3 linked regions of the Formosa agariphila KMM 3901 genome follow. The main gene of each other region encodes a partner of the protein of the gene in region 2 in a complex. Links are inferred from orthologs where the notes say so. Each region holds a gene or a part of one and is shown on either strand. Other genes may lie near its edges. The genes, in order: tsaB, tsaD and tsaE.

Evidence for each region.
Region 1: the proteins of tsaD (region 2) and tsaB are in contact, whole or in part, in a solved structure (PDB 4WQ4), measured with the Escherichia coli proteins. The link is inferred for Formosa agariphila KMM 3901 from one-to-one orthologs.
Region 3: the proteins of tsaD (region 2) and tsaE are in contact, whole or in part, in a crystal structure (PDB 6N9A), measured with the Thermotoga maritima proteins. The link is inferred for Formosa agariphila KMM 3901 from one-to-one orthologs. Residues at the interface, in WP_004082750.1 of Thermotoga maritima: Cys10, Asp11, Arg49, His50, Leu82, Gly84, Gly135, Gly136, Glu154, Thr155, Leu156, Asp157, Asp158, Ser159, Glu162, Asp165, Lys166, Arg169, Leu170, Tyr175, Lys213, Thr214, Leu217, Tyr218, Gln221, Arg222, Asn324; in WP_004082108.1 of Thermotoga maritima: Leu37, Gly38, Lys46, Lys57, Val59, Lys60, Ser61, Thr63, Phe64, Thr65, Leu66, Met67, Val69, Pro71, Tyr82, Arg83, Leu84, Asp86, Asp88, Phe89, Asp93, Ile128, Asp130, Glu131, Arg134.

What each region holds. Positions count from the first base shown.
Region 1 is NZ_HG315671.1:321,358-331,311, reverse strand. The notes cover bases 3,543-6,429. They hold tsaB (tRNA (adenosine(37)-N6)-threonylcarbamoyltransferase complex dimerization subunit type 1 TsaB), read right to left. Parts: upstream 5,380-6,429; coding sequence 4,705-5,379; downstream 3,543-4,704. Other genes in these bases: BN863_RS01295 (efflux RND transporter periplasmic adaptor subunit), read right to left, coding at 5,396-6,429; BN863_RS01305 (mechanosensitive ion channel family protein), read left to right, coding at 3,885-4,703. Outside these bases: ATP-dependent Clp protease ATP-binding subunit ClpX, read left to right, coding at 1-542; BN863_RS01320 (gamma carbonic anhydrase family protein), read right to left, coding at 724-1,254; BN863_RS01315 (PorP/SprF family type IX secretion system membrane protein), read right to left, coding at 1,281-2,282; BN863_RS01310 (NifU family protein), read left to right, coding at 2,575-3,477; more of BN863_RS01295, read right to left, coding at 6,430-6,667; BN863_RS01290 (TolC family protein), read right to left, coding at 6,671-8,023; BN863_RS01285 (efflux RND transporter periplasmic adaptor subunit), read right to left, coding at 8,075-9,232; BN863_RS01280 (ABC transporter permease), read right to left, coding at 9,251-9,954. UniProt on the Escherichia coli protein: Required for the formation of a threonylcarbamoyl group on adenosine at position 37 (t(6)A37) in tRNAs that read codons beginning with adenine.
Region 2 is NZ_HG315671.1:1,569,179-1,579,168, reverse strand. Bases 982-3,904 are described here. They hold tsaD (tRNA (adenosine(37)-N6)-threonylcarbamoyltransferase complex transferase subunit TsaD), read left to right. Parts: upstream 982-1,893; coding sequence 1,894-2,916; downstream 2,917-3,904. Other genes in these bases: BN863_RS06700 (16S rRNA (uracil(1498)-N(3))-methyltransferase), read left to right, coding at 3,645-3,904; BN863_RS06705 (peptidylprolyl isomerase), read left to right, coding at 3,033-3,641; BN863_RS06715 (translocation/assembly module TamB domain-containing protein), read right to left, coding at 982-1,807. In the rest of the region: more of BN863_RS06715, read right to left, coding at 1-981; more of BN863_RS06700, read left to right, coding at 3,905-4,349; BN863_RS06695 (DUF4159 domain-containing protein), read left to right, coding at 4,356-4,997; BN863_RS06690 (TrmH family RNA methyltransferase), read left to right, coding at 5,005-5,508; BN863_RS06685 (AI-2E family transporter), read left to right, coding at 5,530-6,615; BN863_RS06680 (THUMP-like domain-containing protein), read left to right, coding at 6,624-7,802; BN863_RS06675 (DM13 domain-containing protein), read left to right, coding at 7,884-8,297; BN863_RS06670 (YchJ family protein), read right to left, coding at 8,305-8,688; BN863_RS18590 (hypothetical protein), read right to left, coding at 8,694-8,852; BN863_RS06665 (HAD family hydrolase), read left to right, coding at 8,994-9,656; BN863_RS06660 (GH25 family lysozyme), read right to left, coding at 9,659-9,990.
Region 3 is NZ_HG315671.1:1,716,782-1,726,584, forward strand. What follows is about bases 1,209-3,944. They hold tsaE (tRNA (adenosine(37)-N6)-threonylcarbamoyltransferase complex ATPase subunit type 1 TsaE), read right to left. Parts: upstream 2,914-3,944; coding sequence 2,503-2,913; downstream 1,209-2,502. Other genes in these bases: BN863_RS07340 (alanine dehydrogenase), read right to left, coding at 1,209-1,496; BN863_RS07345 (hypothetical protein), read right to left, coding at 1,561-2,082; BN863_RS07350 (hypothetical protein), read right to left, coding at 2,045-2,320; porX (T9SS response regulator signal transducer PorX), read right to left, coding at 3,012-3,944. Also shown: BN863_RS07335 (hypothetical protein), read right to left, coding at 1-296; more of BN863_RS07340, read right to left, coding at 297-1,208; more of porX, read right to left, coding at 3,945-4,565; BN863_RS07365 (HD domain-containing protein), read left to right, coding at 4,642-5,862; lpxD (UDP-3-O-(3-hydroxymyristoyl)glucosamine N-acyltransferase), read left to right, coding at 5,887-6,900; BN863_RS07375 (bifunctional UDP-3-O-[3-hydroxymyristoyl] N-acetylglucosamine deacetylase/3-hydroxyacyl-ACP dehydratase), read left to right, coding at 6,900-8,306; lpxA (acyl-ACP--UDP-N-acetylglucosamine O-acyltransferase), read left to right, coding at 8,317-9,102; efp (elongation factor P), read left to right, coding at 9,112-9,678; BN863_RS07390 (UDP-3-O-(3-hydroxymyristoyl)glucosamine N-acyltransferase), read left to right, coding at 9,684-9,803. UniProt on the Escherichia coli protein: Required for the formation of a threonylcarbamoyl group on adenosine at position 37 (t(6)A37) in tRNAs that read codons beginning with adenine.

The sequences.
Region 1 (9,954 bases), 1.3 Mb from region 2 along the record:
TCGAGGTGAATACGGAAAACATCTTGTTTATTGCAGGTGGAGCTTTCGATGGTATAGAACGTAATATTTCTAAGCGTTTAAACATGCAAGCTGTAGGGTATAGTGCTTCTAAGTCTGACGATATTATCGATCAGAACCACTTGTTGCAATATATTATTCCAAAGGATTTAAAAGACTTCGGATTAATCCCTGAAATTATTGGGCGATTACCAGTATTAACGTATATGGATCCGTTAGATGCTAAAACATTAAGAGCAATTCTTACAGAACCTAAAAATGCCATTATCAAGCAATATGAAAAGTTATTTGAAATGGATGACATTGAATTTCATATTACCGATGGTGCTTTAGATTTTATTGTTGAAAAAGCAATAGAATATAAATTGGGAGCTCGTGGATTACGTTCGTTATGCGAAGAAGTATTAACCGATGCCATGTTCGAACTTCCTGGTAGTAATGAGAAGGAACTACGTGTTACAAAAGCGTACACAGAGGATAAATTGAACAAAACAACAATTAAAAAATTAAAGGCCGTTTCTTAAACGTTTCAAAACCCTTTATAAAACAAAAAACCACTCAAATGAGTGGTTTTTTATTTTGGTTGCCATAATAAACATGCAACATACTGAGTCTAAATAGATTCAAATTAATAGCAGTGTAAATGTATAGTGAATCTTAGAATTAAAAAAGAATAAGTTCTAATTTTAGTTAAAGGTGTAAGATTCAACGATTAACTTCATCTTCTTTAAACCAACTAGAATATTTCACATAATTATCTGCTATTCTATGTATTTCACCAGAAATTAATTCTTCACTAATATCTTTAACTTTCTTAGCAGGAACACCCGCATAAATACTTCCAGACTTAACAATTGTATTCTTAGTAACCACAGCACCTGCAGCAATAATAGAATTACTTTCAATAATACAATCGTCCATTACAATACTTCCCATTCCTATTAAAACATTGTCGTGAATGGTACATCCATGCACTAAAGCATTATGACCAATAGAGACATTATTGCCTATGGTTGTAGGCGATTTTTGGTACGTAGCATGAATTACTGCTCCATCTTGAACGTTTACCTTATCACCCATTTTTATAAAATGAACATCGCCTCTTAGAACTGCATTATACCAAATACTACATTCCTTACCCATACTTACTTCTCCTACAATAGTTGCATTTTCTGCAACAAAACAATCGTCTGGAATTTGTGGTGAATTTCCTCTTACAGCTTTTATAATCATAATGAAATTTTTAGTGTTTACTCACAAAGTTAGTTAACCGAAGGACAATCACAATGGTATTTCTCTTTTCTACAATTAAAATTATATCCTATAGTAAACTGATGAAAACCACCGTTACTAAACACTATAGAATTTGTCTGATAACTGTAGGTATATGCAAAAACAAACTGCTTGTATGAGATTCCAACTAAAGGAGTTATATATTGAAGTTTCTGACCTTTTATCTCGTCTCCATTAAAATCTATTGCACCATCTAAGCTTCGTCTATAAGAAATACCAAAATACATTTTAGCTTTCTCAAAATCTTGATATAGTTTAAGATTAAAATCGAGGGTAGTTTCATTTGTTCCTTCCTCGTATTGTGCCAATATAGAAGGCTCAAAGGTTAATTCTTTACGACTTGTATTAAATACATGTCCAACAGAGAATAAATAGCGCCTTAAGTTGTTTGTAATTTCGATATCATTATTTACACCCTCATTTTTTAATAGATTCTTTACTGTAGCGTGTACATAGGTGTTTATAAAATGATAAGACATTCCAAAATCAATATTAAAATTTGCAGAACTTTGATTAATACCAGAGATTATCGGGTCATATTGACCATCTAAAAACGAAGATTCGTCTAATCTGTATTGAATAAAACCAGCACTTAATCCAAAGGATAACATATTCAAATCAATTTCATTTCTTGAAAACATTAAATGGTGTGCATAAGTTACGTAGCCTCCAGATTGTGAATGATACCCATTTTTGTCTGTATATAAAATTCCTCCAATTGCAGAAGGAGAATCCCCTATCCTACTATTCACACTAGCAGTTAATAATTGTGGAGCCTCATCTTGATCTAGCCATTGTTGTCTTGCGGTAATCCGCAGTTTTGCACAATGTGCCACACCAGCCATAGATGGGTGTATTAAATAATAATTATCGGTAAGGTAATCGCTATAGATAGGTAAACCTTCTTGAGCTTCACAAAAGGGAGAAATAAATAAAAAGAAGAGAATGAACCTAAACGTTCTAAAATTCATATTAATAATTAGTTTGCTATTAGTTAAAAAGTGTATTACACGTTATTTGCTAGGGAGTTAAACATGTTTAATATATTAAGAAAAACGCTTAAAGTTTATGTATATTTTACGACTAACTAAAATACAATATACTATTGTATGGTTTAATTTACTTTGTTATCAAGTTACTCGATTTAAACAACCTATAAATTTAGTTATTCTTAATATATTATTATTTTATAGGGCTTAAATTAAAACTTATTTCAAGACAATTGAACTTTTGTTTTATTAATTTTGTAAAAATTTTTTAAAAATGAAAACATTTAGTGTTTCTGTACAAGAAACTACCAATCCAACTATCATAAAATTTGAATTAAATCAATTCATTACCAAATATCAAAGTTTCGAATTTAACAATATCGACGAGGCTAAAAACTCACCATTAGCACAACAATTATTCTATTTACCTTTTGTAAAAAAAGTATATATCTCTGCTAACTTTATTGCTGTAGAACGCTTTAATATTGTAGAATGGAAAGATGTACAAGACGAAGTTGCTACACAAATCAAAGACTATTTAAATAACGATGGAGTTGTCGTGGTAGACGATAGTGCTCCAAAGAAAACTGCTGTTACAGTATATGCAGAGAGCACTCCAAACCCAGCTGTACAAAAGTTTGTAGCTAATAAAAAATTAGTAGCGGCTATGTTTGAGTTTACATCTATAGACGAAGCCAAACTATCTCCATTAGCGTCGGAATTATTCCACTTTCCTTTTGTGAAAAGCATATTTATCGATGAAAATTACGTATCTATTACCAAGTATGATGTTGCCGAATGGCAAGATATTACAATGGAATTACGTGAATTTATACGTAGTTTCATAGAACAAGGTAAAGATGTTGTACTCGCTGAAGCTCCTGAAGCACTAGGAAAAACAACACCTCAAATTGATGAATCTTTTGATGCCTTAGACGATATTTCGAAAGAGATTATAAATATTTTGGAAGAATATGTAAAACCAGCTGTTGCTAGCGATGGTGGAAACATACAATTTCAATCGTACGATGCAGATACGAAAACCGTAAAAGTAATCCTTCAAGGGGCTTGCAGCGGTTGTCCATCCTCTACGTTTACATTAAAAAACGGTATTGAAAATATGTTAAAAGAAATGCTTAAAGACAAAGTAGAATTTGTTGAAGCTATTAACGGATAATCAGCTTTAAAAATTCATTATCGTGTTTTTAAAAGTTAAAAATGGTAGTTTATAATTAATCAAACAACTACAATTATATCTAAATTAAAAGCTATAGAAGTCTTACCTAATTATGATAAAAGTTTGGATGATACTATATAAATAACCATTACAAATGCTTATAAAACCGTAAACAATTTAAAATCTGTTTATATAAAATCCTAAGTTTAATTGTTGAATGCAGGTGCTAAAGAGAAAATTTAAAATGCATTCTAAGGTTAATTAAACTTATAAAAAACGCGAAAATCTAATAGAATTTTCGCGTTTTTTATTCATATCTGTCAAATTACAACTCTTTTTTACTTTAAAAACTATAGATATCCGACCGTTTTTTTAGATTTGTACAAATTAGAAAATTACTATAATTTATGGAAGAAAATTTAGATTACTACTTAAAGCAAATCATAGCTTTTGGAACCGAATATGGTTTAAAAGTTATTGGTGCTATTGTTGTTTGGATTGTTGGATCTTGGGCAATTAGAAAAATTGTTAGGACTTCAAAAAAATTAATGGAAAAAAGAGACTACGAAGTAAGTCTACAAAAGTTTTTAATTGATCTTATTAGTTGGTCTTTAAGAATTCTTTTAATCATTACACTTTTAGGAACCTTAGGAATTCCTACAACATCTTTTGCTGCCGTATTGGGTGCTGCTGGTTTAGCCATTGGTTTAGCTTTACAAGGATCGCTTGCTAACTTTGCAGGAGGAGTATTAATTTTATTATTTAAACCTTTTAAAGTTGGAGATTACATCACAGGAAGTGGTGAGTCTGGAACTGTAAAAGAAATTAAAATATTCACTACCGAATTAGCAACGCCTCAAAACCGTAAGGTTATTGTTCCTAACGGACCATTATCTAATAGTAATATTATTAATTATAGTGCTAACGACCAAATTCGTTTAGATATGGTTGTAGGTGTAAGCTACGATGATGATATTAAGAAAACAAAAGAGGTATTAATGAACGTATTAACGTCTAATCCTAAAGTATTAAAAGATCCTGCACCTATGGTGGCTGTTACAGAATTAGCAGACAGTTCTGTTAACTTTGCTGTAAGAGGTTGGGTTAAAAATGCAGATTATTGGGATGTTCATTTTGAGAACACCGAAGCCATTAAATTAGCACTTGATGCTGCTGGAATCGAAATACCTTATCCACATTCTGTAGAGATACAAAAAGAAGGATAATTTATTTAGCTTTAGGCTTTAAAGCCACAAAATCTTTTAAATAATAAGGTTCAAAATAAGCGACATCTTCGGTGTCGCTTTTTTTGTGCTTTAATTCTGCTAAAACTCCCATCTCTCTTGCAGATGGCAATTTACCATCTACAAAAATAGCATTAGGATGTGTAATTACTGTTTTCGTCTTTTCTACACCATTACCCACAAAATACACTTTCCCCTGTTCTAAATAAGGTTTAAAAGACGCTTCGTCTAGGATCTCTGCTTGTATCTCACGAACTTCCTTATAATTTGCATCATAAACGGCAGAATACACTTCCATTCTACGCGCATCTAACATAGATACGATAACACCTTCTGAAGCCTGAACTTGATGCGCCAATGCTTCTAGCGTTGATACAGCAATTAACGGTTTATTTAAAGCAAAACAAAGGCCTTTAGCCGTAGAAACTCCAATTCTTAAACCTGTATAAGACCCAGGACCTTTACTAATGGAAATTGCATCTATTTGAGACTTATCAATATTATTTTCCTCTAACAACGCTTTAATATAACCGTGAAGTCTTTCTGCATGCGAATAGCCTTTATCGTTATCTTCTTTTAAAGCAAAAGTCTCACCATCCTTAGATAATGAGACCGAGCAGTTTGTTGTTGCTGTTTCTATATTTAATAGTAATGCCACTATGTATACTTTTTAATTATTCTTCTATGTTACTATCGGTTTCTTTTAACCCAACTTTATCACCGCTTTTCAACGTTTTAGTCACCATATTATAAGGTCCTATAATTACTTCTTCTCCTTCTTCTAATCCTGAAATAATTTCAATATTCGAGTTATCTTGAATTCCCGTTTTAACAACACGTAACTTAGCGAACTCACCATCTTTAACAAACACACATTCAAATTTTTCTGATGAAATAGCATCTTTTGGAGTTGTAGATGTAGACGTTGTTGTATCGTTTTTAATTACAATAGCACTAATAGGCACAGCTATAATATCTTTACGCTGTTTAGTAATAATATCTACTGTAGCTGTCATTCCTGGACGAAATGGTGAATACGATTTTGGTTTTCCTTCAATTAAATCTTGATACGACTCTTCTAAAATTCTAACTTTTACTTTAAAATTTGTCACTTGATCTGAAGTTAAAGCTTCATCTGCTGAATTTGCAATTTCAGTAACAATACCTTTAAATTCCTTCTTTAAATACGCATCGACTTCAACAATTGTAGAATCTCCAATATTTACTTTTACAATATCATTTTCGTTTACATCAACTTCAACTTCCATATTGTTTAAATTGGCAACACGCATAATTTCGGTACCAGCCATTTGCTGAGTTCCTACTACACGCTCTCCTAATTCGGCATCTAATTTAGAAATTGTACCACTCATTGGAGCGAAAATAGTGGTTCTATTTAAATTATCGTTTGCTTCGTTTACCGTTGCTCCCGCACTTTGAACGTTGTAATATGCAGAGGCTTTAGAGGCTTCTGCCACTTCGTAAACAGATATGGCTTTATCCCAATCTGCTTTAGAAATAATCCCTTTTTCGAATAACGTTTTATTTCTTTCGTAACTCGCTTTTGCTTCTTTTAATGAGGCATCTGCTTGATCTAATCCCGATTTTGCATTTTGCAATGTCGCCTGAGAACGGTTTAAACTTGACTGATAAATATCTGGATTTATCTTAACCAATAAATCACCTTTTTGTATTTCTTGGCCTTCACGAACTGGTAATGCTATAATTTCTCCAGAAACTTCACTAGATAACTTAACCTCTACCTCAGGTTGTATTTTACCGGTAGCAGAAACTGTTTCAATAACATCTAGAACTGTAAGTTCTTTAGTTTCTACTTGCTTAAAATTTGTTTGCTTACCAAACCAACCTGCTTTTTTTCCGAAAACAAGTAACGCAAGAAGTGCTACAATAATTGAAACAATAAGAATTAGCTTTTTTTTCTTCATGGTTTAGTTGTAATTAATTTGATCTATTGGAATTCCGAAATAGAATTCTAAAACTTTAACTTTAAAAATATATTCATATTTGGTTCTCACCACTTCCGACTGTGCATTCTCGTAATTAATTGACGCCTGACTAAAATCGAAAGCATTAGTTAATCCAACAGTATAACGTTCTTCGGCATACTCGAAAGCTAACTTTCTAGCTTCAGAAGTTTGCGTTGCAGCTTCAAATGATTTCTTAGCATTTTTAGCATCATTATAGGCTTGATAAACCTCTGATTCTAAATCTAAATTTGCTTGCTCTAATAAATATTTAGAACGCTCTACATTTACCTGATTACGTCTTACATTATTTCTTACCGATAATCCATTAAAAATAGGCACACTAAGTTGTAACCCCATAGACGTACCATCAAACGTATAAAGTTGGTCTATAAATGGCATTTCTTGACCAGTAATAAAATCTAAATTCGTACTAGACCAACGCGTACTATATCCCATAAATGCTGTTAATTGAGGATAATACTGTGTTCTTGATAATTCTAAATCTTTTTGAGCCAATTCTAAATTTGTTTCTGCAACTTTTACATCGTAGACTTCTTCTTTAGCTTTTTCAATAATTGCTGAAGGATTTTCTTCTAATATAGCATCTGAAAATAAACCATAATCTTCGTCGGCAATATCGAACGTTTGGTAATCTTCAATTTTTAATAATTGAGCCAATCCTATTTTTGAAATAAATAAATCATTTTCGGCAGCAATAATTTGTTGAATTTGGGTTGCATCGGTAGCTTTTATTTCTAGCACATCGCCTTTAGGTAAAACACCTGCATCTACCAATTCGTTAGTACGTTCTAGATTTTCTTTGGTGATTTTATTCTGAGCATTTAAAACCTTGATTTGTTCTTTATTGTATAAAATTTGAACAAAGGCATTAGCTACAAAAATAGAAATATCATCTTTCATCTTATCTAATTGATACTGCGATGCTATAATGTTTATTTTGGAACGTTGTAAGGCTTTCCAGTTTTGAAGTCCAGAAAATAAATTTACTCCAGAATTTACACCACCACTAGCCGATCTAAACGTCTGATTTTCGAATTGATTTGTCGCTGGGTTTACGTTAGCTCCTGTATTAATATTATATGAAGCATTCGCATTTACAGTAGGCAAGAAATTCATTACAGCATCAGACTTATCGATTCCTGCTAAATCAGTATCTAATTCCGATTGCTTAATAGAAATATTATTTTCTAGTGCGTAATTAACACATTCTTCAAGAGTCCATTGCTTATTATCCTGAGCGTAAGTAAACATTACACTAAAAAGGAAAAGTCCTAAAAGGGTTATTTTTTTCATAATTACATTATCAGTCTAAAAATAGTTAAAAGTGTTACACTAAGTGTCAATTTATTGTGCATAATTTGGAGTTCCTTGTATTTGATTCCAAACTTTAATTTTATCGTCTTTTGAAATACCACTCTTTACTTGCACAAAAATACCATCACTGATGCCTAACTCGACATCTTTTCTTACGAATTCCTGATCTCCATTTTCAACTTCTACAAAAGGTAATTTTGTTTTATCATCGTATTGCACTAACGCTTCTTTAATGGCTAATACATTTTCAACCTTGTCTAAAATTATAGACGCATTGGCACTTAAACCTGCACGGATAAATGTATCGTCCATGTTTTTTAAACTTCCTTTAATCTCAAACTGTATGGCACCATTTTCTTCTACACCTTTTGGTGCGATATAATCTAAAATAGCATCGAACGTTTTATTTTCAATTGCTCCAACAGAGATTTCTAAAGGTAAATTTTCTTTAATTTTTCCTACTTCACTCTCATCTACTTTCCCTTCAAAAATCATTTTACTTACATCTGCTAGAGAAGCAATAGAAGTACCTTCGTTAAAGTTATTCGCTTCAATAACCTGATTTCCGGCTTTTACAGGTACATCTAGTACCATTCCAGAAACTGTAGATCGAATTAAGGTTTGTGCAATATTTCCTAATCCAGACGTTGTTCCGGTTTTAATAATATCGAAATTTTGCTTCGCAGAGGTTACATTAATTTCGGCTTGAGACACTGCTTGCTTCGTTTGTAAATAAGTGTTTTCAATACTATCGAAATCATTTTCTGATATTACACCTTTTTCATACAACGCTTTTTGTCTTTGATAATTAGCCTCTTGAGTTTGTAAATTAATTTTAGCGGTTTGTAAAGCCGTTTCGTTTGTCGCAATACTATTTTTTGCACTCGTTAACGACGATACATTTGGTATTACACGAATTTTAGCAATTAAATCGCCTGACTCTACATATTCTCCAGCTTCAATATATATTTCTTCGATAACACCAGAAATATTTGGTTTTATTAACACCTCTTCTTTAGGTACTATATTACCTGTCGCTACAGTTTTAATTACTATAGTTTGTTCTACAGGAACATCTGTAGTGTAAGTGATTGGATCTTCCTGATTTTTTTTCCATAAATAAAATAAGGATATAGCAAATACTACTACAATTAGGATTAATACGATTACGGTTGATGATCTTTTCATATATTAAACTTTTCTCTTTTAATCAATTCTTAATGCGTCTACAGGCTTCATTTTCGTGGCACTATTTGCTGGTATTAAACCTGCTAATAATCCAGATACTACTAATATAATTAAGGCTGTAAACACTACGGACATGCTTACACTTGGGTTTGCAAAATTCTCTACCGGACCACTATTGTCCAAAATGTAATTCATAATCCAAATAACACCTGCTGCGAAAGAAATACCAACCATACCTGAACATATGGTTAACAACAAACTTTCTTGTAAAATTTGAGATTTAATGGTCCAAGGTGTAGCACCTAATGCACGACGAACACCAATTTCTTTGGTACGTTCTTTTACTACAATTAACATGATATTACTAATTCCAATAATTCCAGACATTAATACTAAAGACCCAACAAAATACCCAACAAAGCCTAAGATTGAAAACAAGCCGTTAACGCGTCCGAAAGCTTCAGATAAATCGAAATTACCAATGGCACGATCATCATCTGGATGTATTTTATGTCTTAATTTTAAAATCTCGAATATCTTTGGTTTTATGTCTGTAATACTTTTTCCGTCTACACCAGTAAGTGCCATCCATCCTACATTATCACCACTATTAAAAGCCTGACCAAAAGATGTAAAAGGAACAAAAATAGTATTTGCTTCTTCTTCTTGATCGCCGTCTGAGTTGCTTGGTTTAAAAGTACCAACCACCATAAAGTTTACGC
Region 2 (9,990 bases):
TTCTAAACATGGTTTCTATATCTCTAAACCTAAACACACCACTCATTTCTCCTTCTACAATATCTGGAGAATCTACTGTTACATGTCTAATAGAATCTCTAAAAACAGACGTTACCGTAAAATCGTCGAAAATGTAATTGTCGTGTTCGTTTAAATAATTTGCATCAGAAATACTTATTAATCCTTCTACATCGTTTATAGATGTACCTATGGCACGAATTTCAACAATACCTTTAAACATCGATAAGGTATCGCGTTTAACAAAATTAAGCGCTTTTAAATCGGCATATTGTACATCTGCAACGAAATCTACCATTTTGGTGCGGTTAGAAAAATCGGCTGCACCGTTAAAGTCGAGTTTAAAATTAGGGTCGTTACTCACTAAATTCCCATTATATATACTGCTCTTAAAATTCCCTAAAACATTAATATCGTGATACGAATAGTTATTATATACCATATAAAACACTTCTCCATTTACTTTGGTATCTACGCTTTCTTTGGTAAAACCACTACCATCGACATCGATATCTAATGAAGTATTCCCAAACTGAGCTTGATCTATAAACGTTCCTAAATCGAAATCTGTTACCCGTATATTTCCTTTATAAGAAGCAAGATCTATATTATTTATGTTGGTTAACACCAAATCGGACTCGACTAAACCTAAAGCGGTATTAAGTCGTAAATCGGCATTGATTCTAGAAGTTGTTATTTCTGAAGTTCCCGTGATATTAAAATTACCAAACCGTTCGAAATTAGATGGAATGGTTTGTCCTAAAAGTTTAGGTAATACCGTTATTAAATCGCGATAGTTAGAAGACAATCTAGAAAATTGCCCGTTCATATAAAAACTATTATCTGTACGATTAAATAGGTTTTTAAAATTGAAATCTCCAATAATTCGGGAGCCTCTGTTCGTTTTTAAATTTAAACCATCAAGATTTAAATCGTTTAAAGTACCTGTTAATAGTACTGAAAAATCGGCACTCTGATTGACTCCAAATTCATTGTAAAAATAATTTAAATCGTTGAACGCTACATCTGCAGAAGTAATATTGGCATTTACCTGAACTTTATCTGTAAAAGCACTTAAGTCTTCACGATTAAATTCAAACCTAACATCGCCTTTTAAAGTCGACTCTTCGGTTCTTAAATCTAAGTTTGCAAACGTGATATCGTTTAAGGTGTACGCAAAATTAGTACTCATATTTTCTACATGAAGACCGCGACTATCTGTAAATTCTAAAGTATTTATTCGTGTAGATACTTTTGGACCATGAATTAAAAAATTAGAACCATTAATAGTAATGTCATTAAAAACCATGACTTCTGGAGTGTCTAAATTTTCATTTACAAACGTAAATCGGCCATTATAAATCGATACATCGCTAGAAGACAAGAGAAAATTGCTTGGTGTATCGTCGTTATTATCGTTATCAAAACGTGCCACAAACACATCTAAATTAGTTTGTTCTTCGTCTTTATATGTTTTTATATTAAAATCTAAATCGGTTAATTCAATTTCAGAAAACACCAATCTCCCATTGTATAAATTTCTAAAATTTACAATATGTGTTTCTAAAAGCTTCGCACTAATTAAAGTATCTTGTCTATAATCTTCAATATACACGTGCTTTACCTGAACATCGCCGTTAAAATGAAGTCCTACAGCTCCAATATTTATATGCGTATCGAAGGACTCATTTAATTTAGAAGTCGCATATTTTCCTAATCGTGTTTGAACACCTGGAATAGCTAAAATCAGAATTAAAATAATAAAGAGCAGCAAAATGATAGCTGCCAATTTGGATAGTATTTTTAAAAATTTTTTGATACAGTTTAAAGTTATAACTTTGAGCTCAAAAATAACAATACTTCTAATACATTCTAATGCATTCAGAAAATATTTACATTTTAGGAATTGAGTCCTCTTGCGACGATACAGCTGCTTCGGTAATGCTGAACGGTAAAATATTAAGTAATGTTGTGGCTAGCCAAAAAATACATGAAGAATTTGGTGGTGTCGTTCCAGAACTTGCTTCTAGAGCTCACCAACAAAACATTGTTCCTGTTGTGCATCAGGCCTTGGTAAAAGCAGGCATTACTAAAGACCAATTACAAGCTGTAGCCTTTACACGCGGCCCTGGATTAATGGGGTCTCTTCTAGTTGGGACGTCTTTCGCTAAATCTTTAGCTTACGGATTAGATATTCCGTTAATAGATGTAAACCATATGCAAGGTCATATTTTAGCTCATTTTATAGATGAGGACGGCTTTAACAAACCGCCATTTCCATTTCTAGCGATGACAATTTCTGGCGGACATACGCAAATTGTTAAGGTGAATAATTACTTCGACATGGAAGTTATTGGAGAAACTATTGATGATGCTGTTGGAGAAGCTTACGATAAAAGCGGAAAAATTTTAGGTTTAGGCTATCCTGCGGGTCCTGAAATAGACAAACGCGCACAATTAGGAAATCCGAAAGCATTTAAATTTACCAAACCTAAAGTCACTGGTCTAAAGTTCAGTTTTTCTGGTTTAAAAACAGCTATTTTATACTTTATCCAAAAAGAAGTTAAAGCCAATCCTAATTTTATAGAAGAAAACTTAAACGATATCTGTGCATCAATTCAATATACTATTATAGGTATATTAATCGATAAGCTGAAACTTGCTAGTAAAGAAACAGGTATAAAACACATTGCAATTGGTGGTGGTGTTTCGGCAAATTCAGGCATAAGAAAGGCTTTAAAAGATGGCGAACAAAAATTTGGATGGACAACTTACGTCCCTAAATTTGAATTCACGACAGACAATGCCGCTATGATTGCAATAGTTGGCTATTTAAAATATTTAGAGCACGATTTTTCTGAAACAAACATTACAGCCTCTGCCCGATTAAAAATCTAGAAACCCCTTATTTTTTAGTTAAAAAATTAGTATAATTGTATCCCAAATACAATTTAAACTTAACCCCACAATCAGCCTACTTTATGTTAAAAAATCTACTTTTAACAAGCGCCATTTTGAGCGCTGTATTATGTAATGCTCAAGATTCTTTTGATGGTACCATAGACGATGTTGCCACATCTGAACAAGCAAAAATTTTTATTAAACAAAACAAAGACCTTAAAGGAAAGTATTTTGTTTTCAACAAAGAAAAACACAATACTACCCTAGCAAAAGAACTTTTTGAAATGCCTGTTGGACGTTCAAAAGTATATGAAAATGAATTTAACAAGACTACCTATAAAATTATAGACAAACACGAAACTACCTACTACCGTGCTAGCTATATTTTTATTGATAGCGAAGGATTAGATGAAACAGATTTAAAACGCCTTAAGCAAACTATTTATTCTAAATTTAATCAAGGTCAGCATTTTAACGATTTAGTTCAACGTTATTCTATGGATAAAAATGCATCACGTGGTGGCGATACTGGATGGTTTATTAATGGAAAAATGCCAATAGAAGTTGAAGAAGAATTAATTAAGAACAATAAAAATCATTACTTAAACAAACTGTTTACAGTAGATATTCCTGAAAAAAATTGGCACTATATTATTTTAAAAACAGAAGAGCCTAAACCTATTGAAGAAATTCAGGTTATAAAAATTACCGAAGCCTATTAAACTATGCAATTATTTTACAACCCCGATATTACAGAAAGCACCACGCAACTCGCATTTTCTAGAGAAGAAAGCAGACACATAGTAAAGGTACTAAGAAAAAGTACTGGTGATAAACTTTTTGTAACTAATGGTAAAGGGTGGTTGTTTACAGTTGAATTAAATTTAGCTGATATTAAAAATTGTTTAGCGACTATTGTCGATAAACAATTTCAAGATGCTCGAGATTATAAAATTCATCTTGCGGTTGCTCCAACTAAAATGAACGACCGTTACGAATGGTTTTTAGAGAAAGCTACCGAAATTGGTATAGATAGCATTACGCCTATTATTTGCGACCATAGTGAACGTAAGGTTGTAAAACTGGAGCGCTTCGAAAAAATATTACAGGCGGCTATGAAACAATCTTTACACTATTATCTTCCCGTTTTAAACGCTCCAATACCGTTTAAAACTTTTATTGATGACCTACAACATGGCGATTGTTTTATTGCGCATTGTGAAGAAACCAACAAAAAATCTTTAAAACAATGCATAAAACCTAAAACAGAATTGACCATTTTAATTGGTCCTGAAGGTGATTTTAGCACAAAAGAAATAGAATTAGCACTAAAAAACAACTTCATTCCTGTAACTTTGGGACACACCAGATTGCGTACAGAAACGGCTGCTATTGTAGCGTGCCATACTGCCGCATTAATAAACGAATAATTACCTATGAAGTGTTTTTGGGTTCTAGGCTTGTTTTTAGTAACCACTTTTGTTTCGGCTCAAGATGTTGCTGTATTGCATTATAAAGGTGGCGGCGATTGGTATAGTAACCCAACGTCTCTCCCTAATTTGGTTAAATACTGTAATACGCATATTAATACAAGAATAAATACAAACGTTCAAACCGTAGAAACATCAAGCCCAGATATATTTCAATTTCCCTTTATACACATGACAGGGCATGGAAATGTATTTTTTGACGATACAGATAAAACCAATTTAAAAAATTACTTAATTTCTGGCGGATTTCTTCATATCGATGATAATTACGGCTTAAAACCGTACATTACTAAGGCACTTAAAGACATCTTTCCAGAGCAAGATTTTGTAGAACTTCCAACAACACACGATATCTTTCAAAAACCAAATCGTTTTCCAGAAGGTTTACCAAAAATTCATGAACATGATGGAGAACGTCCACAAGCATTTGCTCTGTTTTACGAAGGCAGAATGATTGTGCTTTTTACGTTTGAAAGCGATTTAGGAGATGGCTGGGAAGACCCCGAAGTACATAACGACCCCGAATCGGTACGCGAAAAAGCACTTAAAATGGGTGCGAATATTATATTTTACGTTTTTAATCACTAAGATTTAAATGACTCAACTCAATCATTACAATACCAATTTCAGCAAAAAAAAATTTCCAATAACCTTAGTGTGCGATAATGTAAACAACGCGCCAAACATTGGAAGTTTATTTAGAACCGCTGATGCTTTTGGAGTTGAAAAACTCATTCTTTGTGGCTCATATATACCTTTAGGCAGAAAAATGACTAAAACGTCACGTGCTACAGAAAAAGTAGTACCTTTTGAAATGCAAGCAGATGTAGATGCTGTAATTTCTAATCTAAAATCGGAAGGCTACTTAATTATTGCTTTAGAAATTACAGATTCAAGTATTCCACTTAGAGAAGCTCATTTTAAAACATCGCAACCCATTGCTTTACTTATTGGCGACGAAAATTTCGGAGTTTCTGAAACACTTTTAAAAGCATCCGACATGATTGTACATATCGATATGTTTGGTCAAAATAGCAGCATGAATGTAGTTCAAGCAACTAATATAATTTTATACGAACTAACCAAACAAAGTCTTTAATTGTTTAATTATATTTGTTTTATGAAAGCAAAAACTATTTCAAATGGTATTTTAAGAGCCATCTTTACACTAATAATTATTGCAATTATTCTTTACTTATTATATCAAATACAATCGGTAATTGTTTATATAATAATCGCAGCCGTTATTTCTCTAACCGGAGCACCTCTTGTTCAGTTTTTAAGACATCGTTTCAAGTTTAACGATTCAGTTTCGGTTATAATCACCATGCTTTTAATTGTAGGGTCTTTTGTTGGTTTAATTTTATTATTTATTCCACTAGTTATCGAGCAAGGGCATAACTTATCCCTCTTAAATATTGAAAAACTTCAAGGTAACTTTAATAATGTATATCTAGAAGTCTCGAATTATTTAGAGAGCAAACATATTGTTTTAGAGAAATCTTTAGAAGACTACCATTTATTATCTAAAATTAATTATTCTGCTATCCCCGATTTTCTAAATTCAATTTTAAGTGGATTCGGAACGTTTAGTGTAGCTTTTTTCTCTGTACTGTTTATATCCTTCTTCTTTTTAAAAGACCGCAAATTATTAGAAAATAGTTTTATGGTTGTTGTTCCAGAAAACAAAAAACACCGTGTAAAAAAATCGTTATATACTATTAAGCATTTATTATCTAGATACTTCCTAGGACTGCTCATCCAAATTTTCATTCTATTTGTAATCTATGCTGTAGTGCTTTCAGTTTTCGGAATTGATAATGCCATAGTAATCTCCTTTTTATGTGCCCTTTTAAACCTGATACCTTATATAGGCCCATTAATTAGTGCTATTTTAATGATTGCCTTAACATTGTCTAGTAATATAGAAAATGAGTTTAGTGTAGCCCTTTCAACTACAGTTTATGTGTTAATAGGATTTGTTTTTGCTCAATTTATAGACAATTTTTTCAGTCAGCCGATTATATTCTCTCGAAGTGTAAAATCACATCCTTTAGAAATTTTCCTAGTTATTATTATTGCAGGAATTCTTTTTGGTATTATTGGGATGGTGGTAGCCGTACCAACATATACCGCCATTAAGGTTATTTTGAAAGAGTTTTTATCTGAAAACAAAATTGTGAAACTCCTTACCAAAGACTTATAATTTCTTTTTTGAACACATCTATTTTAAATACTGAAATTCAAAGATTTATAAATGAAAATTTAAAATCGAATATTAGTTCTATTCTCCTAAAAGGAACTCCTTTTGAAGGTGTAGAAACGCGAGAAATTGTGGAACAAATTGAAGCCAAAAGTCGCTGTATTTCTAAGCTAGAAAGTTGGTATAATACACCCAATATTTACTATCCGAATAAATTAAATATAGAACAAACATCTTCAGAACACACAGCAAATTACAAAGCTGCTTTACTATCTGGAGTTTCTATTTTAGATATAACTGGCGGATTTGGAGTCGATTGTTTTGCATTTTCCAAACGTTTTAAACAGGTAACGCATTGCGAAATTAATTCCGATTTAAGCAACATAGTTGCTCATAATTACAAGCAATTACAAATCGATAATATTGAAACTGTTGCCGAAAACGGAATTACATATTTAAAAAACACAACAAAGGTTTTCGATTGGATTTACGTAGATCCTTCTAGGCGTCATGATAGTAAAGGGAAAGTATTTTTCCTTAACGATTGCTTACCAAATGTACCTGAACAATTAGATGTATTATTTAAACACGGAAAGCAAATCCTAGTAAAAACGTCTCCCCTATTAGATATTGCTATTGGTACTCAAGAATTAAAATTTGTAAAATCAGTATATGTCATTGCATTAAACAACGATGTTAAAGAATTACTATGGGTTCTGGATAAAAATGCGACAGAATCTTTTACAATTCACACGGCAAACATTACCAAAACAACTGTAGAAACATTCAATTTTCCTCTAGAATTAGAAGGTAATTTAAATGTCGCTTACAGTAAACCTTTAAACTATCTATATGAGCCTAACTCTGCGATTTTAAAAGCTGGTGCTTTTAATTCTATTGCAGATCAACTTAATCTATTTAAACTTCATAAGCATTCGCATTTATATACTTCTGAAGGAAAAACAGCATTTCCAGGTCGTATATTTCAAATTGTAAAAACCATTCCATTTAACAAAAAAGCAATTCAGAAAGAAGGTATTAAGAAAGCAAACATCACGACACGAAACTTTCAAGACTCCGTTTCCGATTTACGAAAAAAACTAAAAATTAAAGATGGCGGCGATCTATATCTGTTTTTTACAACCGATTTAGACTCCAATAAAATAGTACTGATTTGTAAGAAGGCATAAGTATATCAAATAATATATTATATTACAAGAGTAAGTATATCAATACTTTATCGACTTTTAAATAAATCAACTCCTTTTTTTATGAAACTTAAATTTTTAATTCTATTACTTTTAGCTATGTTTTTAGCAAGCTGTTCTTCTAACGACGATGCTTCTGCCAACAACAGTGACATGGAACAAGAAAACGAAGAAATCACAGAAGTGGTTGGTGATTTTGTAAGTTCGGCACATCCTACTTCAGGAATAGCTACAGTTTCTGCAGATAGAAAAACGCTAACACTCACAAATTTTAAATCGGATAGTGGCCCATTACTAGAACTCTATTTATCAACGAATTTACAAGTAGAAGACTATATTAGTTTAGGAGTATTAAAAGGATTAGATGGTAATTATACGTATCAAATCCCTAATAATACAGATATCGAAACCTATAACTATGTTATTGTTTGGTGTGTCGATTTTTCTGTGAATTTTGGATATGCCGTATTAGAATAGTTATAATCTATATAGCATCAACATAAAACCAACAGTCATTTTCTTTTATAAATCGAGAGTTTTCGTGAATCATTTGTAATTCGCCTTCTTCTTGAAAAATCGCTTTAAATTCTACGGTACCTTCTGTGTCAGGTTCTAAACCTTTGGTTGTATTAATAATATCTAACTTTATCCAATCTACAGATTTCGCCCATTTTACTATGGCCTTTTTTTCTTTTAGTGGTCGTGTTTTTTTATAATGACTTTCCATTAAATACTCACCATTTGCAAATACAAAAGCAGAATATCTAGAACGCATTAATGCTTCGGCTGTTTTAACTTGCAAGATATTATCGTGTGCAAGTTCACAACAATTATTATACATTTTCCCGCTACAACAAGGACATTTCATAACGCTTAAGAATTAGATTGATTTTCTTGAGATTTCTTAACAATAGCTTTTAAACGCTCCTTATGTAATTCTTTTTCTATACGCAGTTTATTCTTCTTACGATCCATTAATTTAGAATGTTTCGCTTTATTCTTAGTATTCTTCTCTTTACCTTTTTTAGCCATTGCTTTAGAATTTCACTTCAAAATTACGATTTAAAAAATGCGTAGATTCTATAAATTCAATAATTAATTCAAATTAATTTTAATGATTTCTTATCACCTAACCTAAAATGCTTTTATATCTTCGTAAACAAAAAGAAGGATATGTTAAAAGCAGTTTTATTCGATATGGATGGTGTTATTGTAAATACCGAACCGTTACATTATAAAGCATATTACGATATGTTTAAAACTGTTAATGTTGAAGTCCCTCTTGAATTATACCAAAGTTACACAGGCCGTTCTACAATTAGTACGTGTCGCGGAATCTGCGAACATTTTGGTTTACAAAATGCTCCCGAAGAATTAGTACAATTAAAACGAAAAGCGTTTCAAAAGTTATTTAAAAACGACCCCGATTTAGATCTTTTACCTGGTGTTCTCGATTTAATTAAGAATTATTATAATAACGGAATTACATTGGTCTTAGCATCGTCGGCATCGCAAATTACAATTCATGATGTTTTTACGCGTTTTGAATTAGACCAATATTTTAAAGGTCGCATTTCTGGAGCAGATTTAGAAGCGTCTAAACCACATCCCGAGATATTTGAACGTGCCGCAGAAATAGCAGGCTTTGCGCCCTCAGAATGTATGGTTATCGAAGACTCTACAAGCGGCATAAAAGCATCGCATACTGCAGGGATTTACTGTGTGGCTTACAAAAGTCCGCATTCTAAAAATCAAGATTATACTTTGGCTAATAAATTGATTTCAGATTTTAACGAGATTAAGTTTGAGCGTATAAAATCGGAATTCGAAAATTAAAATTACTTGATTAATAATGCTTTTAAATCAGGATACGTTCCTTTAAAAACGTTTAAATCTATAAAACCTTCTACACCTTCGATTTGTCCTTGCTCGGTAAATTGCCAGATGCTCCATGGCTTTGTAAATGGTTCTGCATAATTACCGTAATTAGCAATCCAAATGGGATATTTATCAAATTCTGGTGTGTTTAAATGCTTCCTATAAAAGTGGTCGCCAGTGTAGATTATTGGAGTTACACCATAGTGGAGCTCTACGTCGACCAACCATTTTTTGATTCCTTTTTTTAAATTCTCAACCGATTGAATTGTAGATAAATTTTCGATATCTAAAA
Region 3 (9,803 bases), 140 kb from region 2 along the record:
AAGGTGCCGTCTAGATAGTATGTTTTACAAGGTTTTGTTGTGGTTTCACTTTTAGAGAAATCTACATCGCCTTTTCTTAAAACATGATTTAAAACTACAGTATCTAATTGCTTAACATTAATTATAGATTTAGCATTATCGCTATATATAATTGTTTTGGTGTTGATATTTTTTATCACACGAGCATCTAGTCCGTAGCTACAAGATGTTTTCTTTCCGCTAAGAAAAAAGGCTAAAAGTAGTAATCCTAAAGAAAATCCTCCAAGATAATACCCAATTCGTTGTATAAGTGTCATTTAAAAAATTAAGAGATTAATATCGCTATATTTTAAGTCAAACCATTCGCCAACCGAACGATTCGTTAAAATACCGTGATAAAAGTACAACCCATTTTTTAAACCTTTCTCAAATCTTAAAGAATTTTCTATGCCACCTTCTTCAGCAATTTTTAAAAGGTAGGGCGTAAAAATATTACTTATTGATATTGAGGCCGTTCTAGAAAATCGTGCAGGAATATTAGGTACACAATAATGTATAACGCCGTGCCGGTTAAAAGTAGGGAATTTGTGAGATGTAACTTCACTAGTCTCAAAACAACCGCCCATATCTATACTTACATCTACTATAACAGACCCTTTTTTCATGGATTGCACCATAGATTCTGTGACAATAATTGGAGATCTAGATTTTCCTCGTACTGCACCAATTACAACATCGCATCGTTTTAATGCTTTAGTTAAGTTTTTTGGTTGTACGGTAGATGTATAAATTGGACGACCAAGATTAGTCTGAATTCGTCTTAATTTAGATATAGAATTGTCGAATACTTTTACATTAGCACCTAATCCAATAGCGCTTCTTGCAGCATATTCTCCCACAGTTCCTGCACCAAGAATTACAACTTCAACGGGTGGAACACCACAAATATTACCAAACAATAATCCGTTTCCTTGATTGCTATTAGATAATAGGTCTGATGCAATAATTACCGATGCGGTACCTGCAATTTCACTCAAAGAACGTACGGCAGGGTAATGGCCGTCGTCGTCACGAATAAATTCAAAAGCTAAAGCAGTAATACGTTTAGTAGCTAGAGCTTCAAAATATTTTTTATGTTGAGTTTTTAACTGTAATGCAGAAATTAAAATGGTTTGCGGGTTAATAAGTGCAATTTGTTCTATAGTTGGTGGTTCAACCTTTAAAATTATAGGACATGAAAATACTTTAGCGGTATCTTTTGTTAATTCTGCACCTGCTTCGCTATAATCTTTATCTGTAAATTTAGCACCTAAACCAGCACCAGCTTCCATTAAAACACGATGCCCGTTACTAATTAATGCCGATACGGCATCTGGAGTGAGACAGACTCGTTTTTCTTGGTATGCAGTTTCTTTTGGGATTCCTATAAATAAATTGCCTTTGTTTTTATAAACCTCAAGTGTTTCTTCTTGTGGAATTAACTGCTGATGAGTAAAAGGAGAAAATGATTTAGACATATGTTTTTGACACTAGAATATGTAGTCAAATTACAAATAATATTTTGATTGCTTAAACCTTAATTTAAAAATAATCTTTTACTCTGTCTTTAAACCCTTTAGGTGAAAGCTTAAACTCATCTTCAAGTTTTTGAAAAGAATCGTTTACAGTATTTACTTTATTGAATATTTGTGCGCGAATTAAATAAATAGATGGAATAATTAAACCCATTATAGGTAATAGGTAAAAAAATTCATTACTATCTACATATTGTAAATCATCATTTAAAATTGTGAAGATTTGAAAAGTAAACATTGCAATAGGTACAATGATAACATGATACCACCAATGTCTACAGGTAAAAAACCAAACAAACATTAATAATAAAGGAATTAATTTTCCTGTTATTGTCCAAGCAACAATATCTATGCTTCCGTAAAATTTACTATCGTAGGTAAATAAAAATGTTTTCCAAACTTTTTGTTTAGGTACACTTTCATATAAGTAAAATAAATAGGGAGTAGCAGCAATAAATGTCGCTATAATACTCCCTATTATTAGACTTCTATTATCCGTGAGTTGGAATTTTAATTCTCCATCTTTCAATTTGTGGTGCTTCTTGCTCATTTATACTTAATCCGTGCGTTGGAATCTTAATTCTCCATCTTTCAATTTGTGGAGCTTCTTGTTCATTTAGATTTAATCCGTGTGTTGGGATTTTAATTCTCCATCTTTCAATTTGCGGAGCTTCTTGCTCGTTTAAACTGATTAGACTTGTTGCTTGAGCCGGGAAAAGCATTCCTCCAAAAATCGCAAGAGCGATTAAATGTTTTTTAGTCTTCATAATTCTGTAAGGGATTTAATTAATTAATGATTCAAATATATAGAATACACTAATTGAATTTTATCCCAAATGTTAAAATCATGTTAAAACTAACGTCTTTTGGGCAACTCAGTTACGGGAAAACCGTACTTCTTTTTCTTTGCTTCAATCAAATCTTAAAATCAGCACAAAAACACAAAATATCAATCAATATTAAATGTCAACTTTCTGGTTTTCGAATCTAAATTTTCAATTTTTACAGCATTAGATTTTTCATTCGAAAGAATGTTTTCTACACGTTCTGGCCATTCTATAAATAACCAAGCATCAGAATCTAAATAATCTTCTATACCAAAATTATAAGCTTCTTCTTCGTCGTTTAATCTGTAAAAATCGAAATGATAAACTAAACCATCATCGGTACTATATTCGTTAACTATTGAGAATGTTGGGCTACTAACATCGTCATTACACCCTAAATTTTTAACTAAGGCTTTAATTAATGTTGTTTTACCCGAACCCATATCACCATAAAATAATATGGTTTTTGATGTGGCTTTGCTAAGTATATATTTAGCAATATCCTCTAAATCATCTATGTGGTATTCTTTCATAGTTTACATGGCATAGGATGCAATTATAAGTAATAAAAATTAAATTTGCTAATGATTCGCATAATGAAAAAAAGGATATTAAATATAAATATATGAGTCTATTTCGGATTTAAAACGACAAATGGAATAATCATTTCTTCTAAAGATACACCACCATGCTGATAGGTGTTTCTAAAATAACTTACATAATGATTATAGTTATTTGGGTATGCAAAAAAGAAGTCGTTTTTAGCAAAAATAAAGGAACTACTCATTGTAATACTTGGTAAATGAACTGTTTTAGGTGTTTTAAATTCTAATACATCTTTAGATTCGTAAGTTAAACTCCTTCCTGTTTTATATCTTAAGTTTAATGAGGTGTCCCGATCACCAACAACTTTAGACGGATTTTTTACATTTATAGTACCATGGTCTGTGGTTAAAATTAATTTAAATCCTAAATTTTGTGCTTGTTGAATGATTTCAAATAGTGGCGAGTTTTTAAACCAACTTTGAGTTAGTGAACGGTAAGCTTTATCGTTAGATGCTAATTCTTTTACTACATCCATTTCCGTTTTGGCATGCGAAAGCATATCTACAAAATTGTAAACGACAACAGTAAGGTCGTTATTTTTCTGACTTTTAAAATTATCGACTAATTTTTTACCGTTTTTAAGGTTGGTAATTTTATGATATTCGCACGTTAAGTTTTGTAAGCCTAAACGCTTCATTTGTGCTTGTAGAAATTCAGCTTCAAATAAATTCTTTCCACCTTCGTCTGTATCGTTTTTCCAATAGTTTGGATGTAATTTTTCCATATCGCTTGGCATCAATCCAGAAAAAATAGCATTTCGGGCATATTGTGTAGCCGTAGGTAAAATACTGTAAAACGGAATTTCTGTTTCTTTCTTATAGTAAGGTGCAATAAAGGGCTCGAACGATTTCCATTGGTCGTATCTTAAATTATCTATAACCACAAGTAATGTAGGTTGTTCTTTACTTAATTCCGGAACTACTTTATTTTTAAACAAGGTGTGCGACATGGTTGGAGCCTCGGTATTTGGTTCGAACCAATCGGCATAATTTTTAGCTATAAATTTTCCGAATAAGGCGTTGGCTTCTGTTTTTTGAGATTCTAAAATCTCGAACATGCCAGCATCTTCTATATTTTCTAATTGAATTTCCCAATACACCAATTTCTGATAGAGGTTAGCCCAATCTTCAAAACTATTAACAGACATTAAATCCATTGCAATTTTTCTAAATTCTTGCTGATAATTAGATGTTGTTTTCTCTGAAATTAATCGAGAATGGTCTAAATTCTTTTTTAAACTCAATAAAATCTGATTCGGATTTACGGGTTTTATAAGGTAATCGGCAATTTTATTACCAATGGCTTCCTCCATAATATACTCTTCCTCACTTTTAGTAATCATTACAACAGGAAGCGTGTGGTCCAGTTCTTTAATTTCATTTAAAGTTTCTAGACCAGTTAAACCAGGCATGTTTTCATCTAAAAAAACAATGTCAAATTTATTGTCCTCTAACACCTCAAGGGCCTCGGTACCGCTATTGCATTTTGTAACCTTATAATTTTTTTTCTCTAGAAAAAGAATGTGTGGTTTAAGTAAATCAATTTCATCATCAACCCAAAGTATATTTATGTTATTCATATCGTTATATTTGTACTATTAAAGTGATTTTTTAAATATTTTAGAAGATCATCTTAAGCATTTCTAAACTATAAAGATGAATAAACTTAAAATATTAAACGATCCAATTTACGGATTTATTACCATACCAAATTCGTTAATTTTTGATTTAATTGAGCATAAATACTTTCAGCGGCTAAGAAGAATTACTCAAATGGGAATGTCTTATTTGGTGTATCCTGGAGCCCATCATACCCGATTTCATCATGCTATAGGTTGTATGCATTTAATGCAAAAAGCTATCAATGTACTTCGTTTTAAGGGAGTTGACATTTCTGACGATGAAGAAGTTGCATTAAATATAGCTATACTTTTGCACGATATTGGTCACGGTCCGTTTTCTCATGCCATGGAACATAGTATAGTTAGTGGGATTTCTCACGAGCATATTTCGCTGTTGTTTATGGAGCAATTGAACGATGAATTTAACGGAAGTTTAACGCTAGCCATCTCTATTTTTAAAGGGGAATACCACAGAAACTTTATGTGTCAGTTAATTTCTTCTCAATTAGATATGGATCGCGCCGATTATTTAAAACGAGATAGTTTTTATACAGGAGTCGCAGAAGGAAATATAAATAGCGAGCGTTTAATTACCATGTTAAGTGTTGTAGACGATGAATTGGTGGTTGAAAATAAAGGTATTTATAGCGTGGAAAAATTTCTTGTTGCTAGACGATTAATGTACTGGCAAGTGTATTTACACAAAACTAGTGTTGTTGCCGAGCAATTATTAATACGCGTATTAAAACGTGCTAAAGAATTATCGCATAATAATGTAGAATTGGTAGCGAGTAGGGCATTATCTTATTTCTTAAAAACAGAAATTAATGCAACTAATTTTGATAAAAACACACTTGAAACCTTTTCTAAGTTAGACGATTATGATATTATTTCAGCCATGAAAGAATGGCAATATCATGACGATTTTGTATTGCGTAATTTATGCGAAATGATTTTAAATAGAGATTTACTTAAAATTAAAGTCAAGCAAAAAAAGATAAAGAAAAACGAGTTAAAAGCTAAAGAAAAAGAATTGATGTCTACCTATAATATTAGTGAATCAGAAGCCGATTACTTTGTCTTTAAAGGAGAAATTACAAATCAAGCGTATCAACAAAACGGACAACAAATTAAGATTTTATATAAATCAGGAAAGATAGAAGATATAGTAAAGGCATCGGACCAATTAAACTTAAAGGCACTGTCGAAACCCGTTACTAAATATTATATATGTTATCCTAAAGCTAAACTTTAGGACATTTTTCCTATTTTTGCCACGATGAAATTTACAGCAGAACAAATAGCAGGAATTTTAGAAGGAGAAGTTGTGGGTAATCCCGACGTAGAAGTTTCAACTCTTTCTAAAATTGAAGAAGGTATAAAAGGTGCGCTTACATTTTTGGCGAACCCAAAATATACGCATTATATATATACGACTAAAGCATCTATTACTATAGTAAATAAAACATTTATTCCAGAGCATGATTTGGAAACTACTTTAATAAAGGTGAACGATGCGTATAAAGCATTTTCTAAATTATTAGAGTATTATAACTCTGTTAAACTTAGTAAAGAGGGAATAGAGCAACCATCTTTTATATCCGATTCCTCAAAATGTGGAGATAAAATTTATATAGGTGCTTTTACTTATATAGGAGAGAATGTGAAAATTGGTGATAATGTAAAAATTTTCCCAAACTCTTATATTGGAGATAATGTAACTATAGGAGATAATACAATACTTTTTGCAGGAGCCAAAATTTATTCGGAATGCATTATTGGAAATAATTGTGTTATTAATTCCGGATGTGTTATTGGTGCAGATGGATTTGGTTTTGCTCCAAATGAGTCAGGTGAATACGATAAGGTGCCACAAATTGGAAATGTAATTTTAGAAGATTATGTAGATGTTGGCGCGGGTACTACTATAGATAGAGCAACTTTAGGGTCTACTGTTATAAGACAAGGTGTTAAGTTAGACAATCAAATTCAGATTGCTCATAATGTCGAAATAGGTAGAAATACAGTAATTGCAGCGCAAACTGGTGTTGCAGGGTCTACTAAAATTGGCGAGAATTGTCAAATAGGAGGACAAGTAGGATTTGCTGGACATTTAGTTATTGGAAATAATGTTAAAATACAGGCACAGTCAGGTATTGGAAGAAATATAAAGGATAACGAAATATTACAAGGTTCTCCTGCATTTTCTTATGCCGATTGGAGTAAATCTTATGTTCACTTTAAGAATTTACCGAAAATAGTTAAAAAATTAAACGAAATAGAAAATAAATAATGGCAATAGTTACTACAGAAATCAAACAAAAAACCATTAAAAACAGTGTGTCTTTAAATGGTGTTGGATTACATACAGGTAATAATGTTTCTCTAACCTTTAAATCGGCTCCAGAAAATTTTGGATTTGCTTTTAAACGAATGGATTTAGAAGGAACGCCAGTAATAGAAGCAGATGCTACTTATGTTACAAATACAGAACGTGGAACATGCTTAGAGAAAAATGGTGTCATTATTCAAACATGCGAGCATGTGTTAGCGGCTTTAATAGGTTTAGATATTGATAATGTTTTAATAGAATTAAGTGCTGCTGAACCTCCAATTATGGATGGGTCTTCTAAATTTTTTGTAGAAGCTTTAGAAAACGCAGAAATATTAGAACAAGAAGCTTTTAGAGAAGAGTATGTAGTAACCGATGTAATTTCTTTTGTAAACGAAGATACAGGAAGCGAAATACTTTTAATGCCAGCTAAAGAATACCAAATTACTACTATGGTAGATTTTGGAACTAAAGTATTAGGTACTCAAAATGCAACTTTAAATCAAATTTCAGATTTCAAAAAAACCATTTCAGATTCTAGAACGTTTAGTTTTTTACATGAAATTGAAATGCTTTTAGAGCATGGGTTAATAAAAGGAGGCGATTTAAATAATGCCATAGTTTATGTAGATAAAGAATTATCTCCAGCAACGATGGAAAAATTAAAAGTTGCTTTTAAGAAAGATTCAATTGCGGTTAAACCTAACGGAATTTTAGATAATTTAACTTTACATCACCCTAATGAAGCAGCAAGACATAAATTGTTAGATGTTATAGGTGATTTAGCTTTAATAGGGACACGTATTAGAGGTAAGGTAATAGCAAATAAACCTGGACATTTTGTAAACACTCAGTTTGCAAAGAAGATGTCTAAAATTATAAAAAACGAAAGACGTAATAATGTTCCTTACGTAGATTTATCTCAGGAGCCATTAATGGATGTTAATCAAATTATGGATATGTTGCCTCACAGACAACCATTCCTATTGATTGACAAAATTTTTGAACTTTCAGAAACTGGGGTTATCGGTATGAAAAACGTAACGATGAACGAACCGTTTTTTGCAGGTCATTTTCCAGGAGCTCCAGTAATGCCTGGTGTTTTAATTGTTGAAGCAATGGCACAAACAGGTGGAATAATGGTATTAAGTACCGTTCCTGATCCAGAAAATTACCTTACATTTTTTATGAAAATTGATAAAGTGAAATTCAAACAAAAGGTTGTTCCAGGAGATACTTTAATTTTTAAATGTGACCTAATTACTCCAATTAGAAGAGGAATATGCCATATGCAAGGTTACGCTTATGCCAATGGAAAACTATGTGCAGAAGCAGAATTAATGGCTCAAATTTCAAAAGTAAAATAAAAAGCAACACATGAATCAACCTTTAGCTTACGTGCATCCCGGAGCGAAAATTGCAAAAAATGTAGTTATCGATCCGTTTACAACGATACATAATAATGTCGTAATAGGAGAAGGAACTTGGATTGGAAGTAATGTTACCATTATGGAAGGTGCTCGTATTGGAAAAAATTGTAACATTTTTCCAGGAGCAGTTATTTCTGGAGTCCCACAAGATCTTAAATATAACGACGAAGACACTTTAACGGTTATTGGTAACAATGTTACTATTCGTGAATGTGTAACCATTAATAGAGGGACTACAGATCGTATGAAAACTGTTATTGGCGATAATTGTTTAATTATGGCGTATTGCCATATCGCTCACGATTGTATAGTTGGAAAAAATTGTATTTTTTCTAATAACAGTACTTTAGCAGGACATATAACGCTTGGAGATTATGTGGTTTTAGCAGGAATGACGGCTGTACATCAATTTTGTTCTGTAGGAAACCATGCTTTTGTAACCGGCGGATCTTTAGTAAGAAAAGATGTGCCACCATTTGTAAAAGCTGCTCGTGAACCGTTATCTTATGTAGGGATTAATTCAGTAGGATTAAGACGTAGAGGATTTACTACAGAAAAAATTAGAGAAGTACAGGATATTTATCGTGTTTTATATCAGAAAAATTACAACAACACCCAAGCGGTAGAAATTATTGAAGCGGAGTGGGAAGCTACTCCAGAACGTGATGAAATCCTTCAATTTATAAGAGATTCACAACGCGGAATAATGAAAGGATATTTCAAATCAAACTAAAAAAATAGAATGGCAACAACATCAGATATTAGAAACGGATTATGCATAAGATATAATCATGATATTTTTAAAGTAATTGAATTTTTACACGTAAAACCTGGTAAAGGTCCTGCGTTTGTAAGAACAAAATTAAAGAGTGTAACAACAGGTAAAGTTATAGATAATACGTTTTCTGCAGGACACAAATTAGAAGATGTACGTGTAGAAACACATAAATTTCAATATTTATACCCAGAAGGTGATTTATATCACTTTATGAATGTTGAAGATTACACGCAAATTATGTTAAATGTAAATGCTTTAGATACTCCAGATTTATTAAAAGAAGGCGAAGTAGTTACTATTTTAATTAACTCTGAAGACGGTATGCCGCTTTCAGTAGATATGCCTGCTAGTGTTATTTTAGAAGTTACTGCAACAGAACCAGGAATTAAAGGAAACACTGCAACTAACGCAACTAAACCTGCAACAGTAGAAACTGGAGCTACAATTAATGTACCTTTATTTATTAATGAAGGCGATAAAATTAAAGTAGAAACAGATAAAGGAACGTACAAAGAAAGAGTTAAAGAATAATTCTTGTGAAGTTTCCTAATCCATATACATTAAAACAAATTGCAACCATTATTGGTTGTGAATTTGTTGGACATGATGAATTCCCTGTGCTTGGTATGAATGAAATTCATGTTGTAGAAGCAGGC